2 regions of the Streptomyces chrestomyceticus JCM 4735 genome follow, and region 1 is predicted to be linked to the other one. Evidence: riboswitches for the same ligand, from Rfam matches in the RefSeq annotation. Region 1 holds a riboswitch; the other holds the start of a gene.
The links. A riboswitch is a leader RNA that binds a small molecule or an ion and turns the genes downstream of it on or off. The one in region 1 is predicted to bind glycine.

Region 1 (4,408 bases):
CCCGGTCCGTCACCGACATCTTCACGATCCTGGGCCTGGACAAGCTCCTCGGCGGCCTGCAGCAGCCGGCCGACCGGCCCGCGGCCGCTCCGGCGGCCAACCGTCCGGCCCGGCCCGCCGCGGAGCCGGCGGACGACGCGGACGACCAGCCGGCCGCCCAGCCGAAGGCGCCGATCAGCGACCCGCGGCCGGGCGACGGCGCCCAGCAGGCCGCCGACCCGCAGCCGGCCGGTGACCAGCAGCCGGCCGCCGACGCGCAGCCGCCCGCCGACGCGCCGCGCCAGCAGCCCGCCGAGGCGCAGCAGCAGGGTGTCCCGTCGCTGGTCAACTCGGTGCTCTCACTGCCGACTGTGCTGCTCAAGGCACTGGGCCTCTAGATCGGCCCGGCGCCGAGCGTCCGGAGGAGGCGCGGATGCGGGAGATATGTCTGGACTAGGACCGGTAGTGACGGGTCGTACGGGAGGTTCCGTACGGCCCGTCAGGTGTCCGGTAGGCCGGAGCGGAGGCGAGGGGTACGGACGCCCAGCCCTTGAGAGGCGGGCCGCACTCGTACCCGAAGCACCCGAAGGCGGCGCTCACACGTACCCGTCGGCAGCCTTCACTCGAAGGCGATCTGCCGCAGCGCCCCCGCCGCCGGCCGGTCCAGCAGGACGGCCGAGGTGAAGCCCGCGGGGAGCCGGGCCGCACGGGCGCGGGCGGTGAGCCGCCGTACCGCGCGCCGGTGCCGGGCGAAGGCGTAACCGGAGACTCCGCGTCCGCGCGAGCGCTGCCCGGACAGCGCGACCTCGGGCGGTACGTCCAGCAGCAGCAGGTGCAGTCCGCGTCCCCCGCGCCGGGCCTCGCGCGCGAGCCAGCGGCGTACCCACGTGAGCGTGCCGCAGTCGTGCACCACCACGCTGCCGCCGGAGCGCAGCGCCCGCCGCAGCCCCGTGTAGTGGGAGGCCCGGACCAGCGGCCGGTAGAGCGCGTACGGAAGCCGGCGCAGCCTGCCGCGCTCCCAGCGCTCCCGTACGTCCTGCGAGTCGATGCGGTGCACGGCGGCGCCGCGCGCGTCGAGGGCGGGCACCACCCGGATCATGAGCGTGCTCTTGCCGCTGCCCGGCAGGCCGGAGACCACCACCACGTCGCCCGCCGCGAAGTGCAGCGCGGCCGCCTCGCGCGGGGTGTCGCGGTCCCTGAGGTCGACGACGTCCACCGCCGGCGCGTCCGGCGCCGCGGTGCGCGTCCGGCCGGGGCGCACCACCCCGAGCGGCAGCCGCCGGGGCCCCGGCACGGCGGCCGGAACCGGTTCCGGGACACAGCCCGGGGGCGCGCCTCCCGGACTTGTCGCGAGTGCGGCCTGCCTGTGCACCGTGATCGCCCCTCCCCGGTCCGTCGTCCCCTTACCCGCAGAGTGTCAAGAAAAGGTAATGCGCTTCAAGGAAATCCCACGATCCGTACAGCCCCGGGACACTGTCGTGACAGCCCTGCGAACACCGGTACGACCAGGGCTCCTGTATCCGGCGATCCCGTGCGATGATGTGCGCGCCAAGTGCCGGTCCGCACACCGCCGTGTGCGTCCTGGTACGGGTGCCACGCTCAGCCAACTCCATACCGGCCGCTTGAATCCGCGCGGGAGAGTCCCCGGCCGTCACGGCGGGGCGCCGAAGGAGCAAGTCCTCCCTTGAATCTCTCAGGCCCCGATACCGCGCGGGCGAGGCAGATCTGAAAAGCGGGCCGCCGTGGTGTGGCTCCACCCAAGGTGCAAGCCGGGACCGGTCACGGCCTTCCGGTGAACCTCTCAGGTTCCGATGACAGATGGGGAGACCGTCTTGTCACCCATGCCCGGGAGCCACCACCATGACCGAAGCCCCCCGCCGCACCGCGCTGGACGCGACGCATCGCGCCCTCGGCGCGACCATGACCGACTTCGCCGGATGGGACATGCCGCTGCGCTACGGCAGTGAGCGGGACGAGCACGTCGCCGTCCGTACCCGCGCCGGCCTGTTCGACCTCTCGCACATGGGCGAGATCACCGTCACCGGCTCCGGCGCCGCCGATCTGCTGGACTTCGCGCTGGTCGGCAACATCGGCGGCGTGGCCGTCGGCCGCGCCCGCTACACCATGATCTGCGATGCCGAGGGCGGCATCCTGGACGACCTGATCGTCTACCGCCTCGGCGAGACGGAGTACATGGTCGTCGCCAACGCCTCCAACGCCCAGGTCGTGCTGGACGCGCTCACCGAGCGGGCGGACGGCTTCGACGCCGAGGTGCGCGACGACCGGGACGCGTACGCGCTGCTCGCCGTGCAGGGCCCGGAGTCCCCCGGCATCCTCAAGGGTCTGACCGACGCCGACCTGGACGGCCTGAAGTACTACGCCGGGCTGCCCGGCACCGTCGCGGGCGTCCCGGCGCTGATCGCCCGTACCGGCTACACCGGCGAGGACGGCTTCGAGCTGTTCGTCCGCCCGGCCGACGCGGTCGCCCTCTGGGAGGCGCTGACGGAGGCGGGCAAGGACGCCGGCCTGGTCCCCTGCGGCCTGTCCTGCCGGGACACGCTGCGCCTGGAGGCGGGCATGCCGCTGTACGGGCACGAGCTGACCACGGACACCACCCCGTTCGACGCGGGCCTGGGCCGGGTCGTGAAGTTCGAGAAGACGACGAACGGCGGCGACTTCGTGGGCCGCGCCGCCCTGGAGGCGGCCCGGGACCGGGCCGAGGCCAACCCGCCGCGCAAGCTGGTCGGGCTGATCGCCGAGGGCCGCCGGGTGCCGCGCGCCGGATACCCGGTCGTGGGCCCGGACGGCGCCGTCATCGGCGAGGTCACCTCCGGTGCCCCCTCGCCCACCCTCGGCAAGCCCGTCGCCATGGCGTACGTGGACGCCGCGCACGCCGCGCCCGGCACCGCCGGTGTGGCGGTGGACATCCGTGGCACCCACGAGCCGTACGAGGTCGTGGCGCTTCCCTTCTACAAGCGCGAGAAGTGACGCCCCCGGCCCCGTCCCGGACGCACCCCTGTCTCACCTGTCAAGACCCCTGCACCGAGCACGCCACCGTATCCAGGAGAATCAAGACATGAACAACCCCCAGCAGCTGCGCTACAGCAAGGAGCACGAGTGGCTGTCGGCCGCCGAGGAGGGCGTCTCGACGATCGGCATCACCGAGCACGCCGCCAACGCGCTCGGCGACGTCGTCTTCGTGCAGCTCCCCGCGGTCGGTGACTCGGTCACGGCGGGCGAGACCTGCGGTGAGCTGGAGTCGACCAAGTCCGTCAGCGATCTCTACTCCCCCGTCGACGGCGAGGTCACGGAGATCAACGAGGACGTGGTGAGCGACCCCTCGCTGGTGAACACCGCCCCGTTCGAGGGCGGCTGGCTGTTCAAGGTGAAGGTCAGCGGCGAGCCGGACGACCTGCTCTCGGCCGACGAGTACACCGCCTTCACCGGCTGACAAGCCCACCCCGCCGCCCGGCGGGGCCGTGCGCCCCGCGAACCCCAGGAAGTAGTCATGTCGCTTCTGAACAGCTCCCTCCACGAGCTCGACCCCGACGTCGCCGCCGCCGTCGACGCCGAGCTCCACCGTCAGCAGTCCACCCTCGAAATGATCGCGTCGGAGAACTTCGCCCCGGCCGCCGTCATGGAGGCCCAGGGCTCGGTCCTCACCAACAAGTACGCCGAGGGCTACCCGGGCCGCCGCTACTACGGCGGCTGCGAGCACGTCGACGTGGTCGAGCGGATCGCCATCGACCGGATCAAGGCGCTGTTCGGCGCCGAGGCCGCGAACGTGCAGCCGCACTCCGGCGCGCAGGCCAACGCCGCCGCGATGTTCGCGCTGCTCAAGCCGGGCGACACGATCATGGGTCTGAACCTCGCGCACGGCGGGCACCTGACCCACGGCATGAAGATCAACTTCTCCGGCAAGCTCTACAACGTGGTGCCCTACCACGTCGACGAGGAGTCCGGTCAGGTCGACATGGGCGAGGTCGAGCGCCTGGCCAAGGAGACCCGTCCGCAGCTCATCGTGGCCGGCTGGTCCGCGTACCCGCGCCAGTTGGACTTCGCGGCGTTCCGCCGGATCGCCGACGAGGTCGGCGCGTACCTGATGGTCGACATGGCGCACTTCGCCGGGCTGGTGGCGGCCGGGCTGCACCCCAACCCGGTGCCGCACGCCCACGTCGTGACCACCACCACGCACAAGACCCTCGGCGGTCCGCGCGGCGGTGTGATCCTGTCCACCCAGGAACTCGCCAAGAAGATCAACTCGGCGGTCTTCCCGGGCCAGCAGGGCGGTCCGCTGGAGCACGTCATCGCGGCGAAGGCGGTGTCCTTCAAGGTCGCGGCGAGCGAGGAGTTCAAGGAGCGCCAGCAGCGCACCCTGGACGGCGCGCGCATCCTCGCCGAGCGCCTGACGCAGTCCGACGTCACCGAG
Region 2 (4,408 bases), 5.2 Mb from region 1:
CCGGGAAGACCGCCTCCTCGCGGGTGTACGGGTGCGTCCACTCGCCGCCGAGCGCCGCCGCGGTGTGCGGGGCGTTGCGCAGCGGGTTGTCGTCCTTGTCCCACTCCCCCGAACCGACCTTGTCGATCTCCGCGCGGATCGCGATCATCGCGTCGCAGAAACGGTCCAGTTCGTCCAGGTTCTCGCTCTCGGTCGGCTCGATCATCAGCGTGCCGGCCACCGGGAAGGACATCGTCGGCGCGTGGAAGCCGTAGTCGATCAGCCGCTTGGCGACGTCGTCGATGCTCACCCCGGTCGCCTTGGTCAGCGGCCGGACGTCGATGATGCACTCGTGCGCGACCAGGCCGCCGGGGCCGGTGTAGAGCACGGGGTAGTGCGGCTCCAGGCGCTTGGCGATGTAGTTGGCGCCGAGCACCGCGACCTGGGTGGCACGCGTGAGGCCCGCGCCGCCCATCAGCCGGACGTACGCCCAGGAGATGGGCAGGATGCCCGCGGAGCCCCACGGCGCCGCGGAGATGGGGCCCACGCCCGTCTCCGGGCCCGCGGTGGGCTGCAGCGGGTGGTTGGGCAGGTACGGCGCCAGGTGGGCGCGCACGCCGACCGGGCCGACGCCGGGACCGCCGCCGCCGTGCGGGATGCAGAAGGTCTTGTGCAGGTTCAGGTGCGAGACGTCGCCGCCGAACTTGCCGGGCTCGGCGAGGCCGACCAGCGCGTTGAGGTTGGCGCCGTCCACGTACACCTGGCCGCCCGCGTCGTGCACGGCCGCGCAGATCTGCGTGATGTGCTCCTCGAACACGCCGTGCGTGGACGGGTAGGTCACCATCAGCACCGCGAGCTGGTCCCGGTACTGCTCGATCTTGGCGTGCAGGTCGTCGGCGTCCACCTCGCCGTCCTCGCCGGTCTTGACGACGACGACCTTCATGCCGGCCATCACGGCACTGGCGGCGTTGGTGCCGTGCGCCGAGGAGGGGATCAGGCAGACGGTGCGCTGCTCGTCGCCGTTGGCGCGGTGGTACGCCCGTACGGCCAGCAGACCGGCCAGTTCACCCTGCGAACCGGCGTTCGGCTGGATGGAGACCTTGTCGTAGCCGGTGACCGTGGCCAGCCGCTCCTCCAGCTCCGCGATGAGCGTGAGGTAGCCCTGTGCCTGCTCGACCGGCGCGAACGGGTGCAACTGCCCGAACTCGGGCCAGGTGACCGGCTCCATCTCGGTCGTCGCGTTCAGCTTCATGGTGCACGAGCCGAGCGGGATCATGCCGCGGTCCAGCGCGTAGTCCTTGTCCGCCAGGCGGCGCAGGTAGCGCAGCATCGCGGTCTCGGAGCGGTGCTGGTGGAAGACCGGGTGCGTCAGGTAGGCGTCGCCGCGCAGCAGCCCCTCGGGCAGCGCGTCGACCACGGTCGCGTCGAGCTGCTCGATGTCGGCCCGGACACCGAAGGCGCCCCACACCGCGTGCACCTGCGCGCGTCCGGTGGTCTCGTCGCAGGCGACGCCCACCAGGTCGGCGTCGACCAGCCGCAGGTTGACGCCGGCCTCGCGGGCCGCGGCGACGACCTCGGCGGCCCGGCCCGGCACCCGTACGGTCAGCGTGTCGAAGTAGTCGCCGTGCACGACCTCCACCCCGCCGGCCCGCAGGCCCGCCGCGAGTATGGACGCGTAGCGGTGGGTACGGCGCGCGATGGCCGCGAGGCCGTCCGGGCCGTGGTAGACGGCGTACATGCCCGCCATCACCGCGAGCAGCACCTGCGCGGTGCAGATGTTGCTGGTGGCCTTCTCCCGGCGGATGTGCTGCTCACGCGTCTGGAGGGCGAGCCGGTACGCCTTGTTGCCGTCGGCGTCCACCGACACACCCACCAGCCGGCCGGGCAGGCTGCGGGCGAACTTCTCCCGTACGGCCATAAATCCGGCGTGCGGGCCGCCGAAGCCCATCGGGACGCCGAAACGCTGCGTGGTGCCGACGGCGATGTCGGCGCCCAGCTCGCCCGGCGAGGTCAGCAGCGTCAGCGCCAGCAGGTCGGCGGCGACCGTCACGATCGCGCCCAGCTCGTGCGCCTGCTCGATGACGGCCCGCGGGTCCCGTACGGCGCCGGAGGCACCGGGGTACTGGAGCAGCACGCCGAAGACGCCGCGCTCCGCCACCTCCGCCGGGATGCCCTCGGACAGGTCGGCCACCACGACCTCGACGCCGGTCGGCTCGGCGCGCGTCTCGATCACGGCGACGGTCTGCGGCAGGCAGTCGGCGTCGACCAGGAAGACACCCTGCTTGACCTTGCCCACGCGCCGCGAGAGGGCCATCGCCTCGGCCGCGGCCGTGCCCTCGTCCAGCAGCGAGGCACCGGAGGTCGGCAGTCCGGTCAGGTCGGCGACCATGGTCTGGAAATTGAGCAGCGCTTCGAGCCGGCCCTGGGAGATCTCCGGCTGGTACGGGGTGTAGGCCGTGTACCAGGCGGGGTTCTCCATCACGTTGCGCAGGATCACCGGCGGGGTGAACGTGCCGTGGTAACCGAGCCCGATCATCGGGGCGAGCACCTGGTTGCGGTCCGCGAGCGCCCGCAGCTCGGCGAGGACCTCGGCCTCCGTACGGCCCTGGGGCAGGCCCAGCGCCTCCGCGCTCTTGATCACGTCCGGTACGGCGGCCGCGGTCAGTTCGTCCAGCGATCCGAACCCGACCTGCGCCAGCATCTTGGCCTGGTCCTCCGGGCCGGGGCCGATGTGCCGCTGCTCGAACGGGGTGCCTCGTTCCAGCTCGGTCAGGGAGCTGCGGGTGGTGGTCATCTGCGGGGGCCTCCTGGTCGTTTCGACCTGCGCGGGGCACCACGGCGCTGGTGCCCGGACGGCCTCCCCCTCTGTCATCTCAACCTGAGAGCTTCACCGGTCCCGCACGCGGTACCGGCTTTCACCGTCGGTGAGGAAGGGTTCCGGCGCTGTGCCCGCCCGTGGCCCGCCCTGCTTTCCAGAGTGACCTCGTCCATGCGGTACGTGAGCCTGAGAGATTCCGGGGAGGAGTTGCTCCTTCGGCGCCTCCGCCAAGATCGACGAAGGACTCTCCCGCATGGGGTCGACAGCCGCTCGCCAGCCTACCAGCGCGCCGAACGGACGTTCCTTCGAGTGGCCGGGGCATGAATTGTGCCGTTTGGTAGTTGTCACAAGGCAGTTGCGACCACTTGGAGGGACCGTGCAGACCGATATCGATCCCCGCAGCTTGATCGGCCGCAAGGCGTTCGACAAGAACGGAACCAAGATCGGCACCGTCGACGAGGTGTACCTGGACGACGCGACCGGCGAACCGGAATGGGCGGCCGTACGCACCGGGATCTTCAGCCGGGACGCGTTCGTGCCCCTGGAGCCCAGCGATCTGGTCGACGAGGCGCTGCACGTCCCCTACGACCGCAAGCTGATCAGGGACGCGCCGGACTTCGGAGTGGGCCGCCACCTCTCGCCGGAGCAGGAACTACAGCTCTATCACCACTACCGTCTGGACATCCCGGCCTCCGATCCCGTGCCCGGCTCGGACGCCGCGCCGGCCGACACGGAGTTCGGGCGGGTGGCCGGCGCGGAGGACTGAACACCGGGCGGAGGAGCTTCGGGGCCGACGGGCTCCTCCGTCGTGCCGTCGCCGGGATCGCCGGTCTCCTCCGTCATGCCGTCGCCGGGCCCGTCGGGCTCCTTCAGCGCGCCTCCGGGCCCGCTGTCCTTTCCGGACCCGCCGGGTTCGTCGGCCTCCGTGGCCCCGCCGGCCTCCCCCGATCCGCCAGGCCCCTCCGTCTCCCCGGCCCGTGCTCACCACCGCCGGAGCCACCCGCCCCGCCGGGCAGACCGCCGGGCAGACCGCCCGGCAGCCCGTCGCGCCACCCGTCCGGCGGACCGCCCACCAGCGGCAGCGGCTCGCCGGGCCGCAGCGCGGGGTCCTCGACCGGGAACGTGCGCACCCGCCCGGGCCCGGACCACGGCTGCTCGAACCGTACGGTCACCCGGCCCACGCCGCTGCCCTGGACCCAGCCCGCCCGTGCTCGTCATGGATCACGTCGAGCCCAGGGAGCCAGCGCCGGGGCCGCTCGGGCTCGTCGGCGGCCAGCCGCGCGGCCTCGTCGGCCGCCCGGCGCGCCCGCTCGGCCTCCTCCTCGGCCGCCTTCTCCGTCGCCACCTGCGCGAACAGGTCCTCCTGCGTGAAATCCGCGAGGCCGGTCACCCCCACGCCCAGCAGCCGCACGCCGCCCGTCGTGTCGACCAGGTCCAGCAGCCGGGCCGCGGCCTCCCGCACCACGCCCTGGTCGTCCGTGGGCCCACGCAGCGTCTCCGACCTGGTCAGCGTGGAGAAGTCGTAGTTACGCACCTTGATCACGACGGTCCGGCCGGACCGTCCGGCCGCCCGCAGCCGTTGCACGCACCGGTCCGCCAGCCGCATCACCT

Region 2: another riboswitch for glycine. It lies ahead of gcvP (aminomethyl-transferring glycine dehydrogenase); the one in region 1 lies ahead of gcvT (glycine cleavage system aminomethyltransferase GcvT).

The regions. Positions count from the first base shown of each region.
Region 1 covers NZ_BHZC01000001.1:2,960,076-2,964,483, forward strand. Annotated here, with positions in the region: gene EJG53_RS12155 (hypothetical protein) at 1-377, shown strand, start outside; gene EJG53_RS12160 (AAA family ATPase) at 599-1,351, opposite strand; glycine riboswitch at 1,603-1,698, shown strand; glycine riboswitch at 1,699-1,807, shown strand; gene gcvT (glycine cleavage system aminomethyltransferase GcvT) at 1,840-2,967, shown strand; gene gcvH (glycine cleavage system protein GcvH) at 3,056-3,430, shown strand; gene glyA (serine hydroxymethyltransferase) at 3,488-4,408, shown strand, end outside.
Region 2 covers NZ_BHZC01000001.1:8,180,967-8,185,374, reverse strand. Annotated here, with positions in the region: gene gcvP (aminomethyl-transferring glycine dehydrogenase) at 1-2,773, opposite strand, end outside; glycine riboswitch at 2,962-3,059, opposite strand; gene EJG53_RS35810 (PRC-barrel domain-containing protein) at 3,174-3,563, shown strand; partial or broken gene EJG53_RS35805 (DNA polymerase IV) at 3,667-4,408, opposite strand, start outside.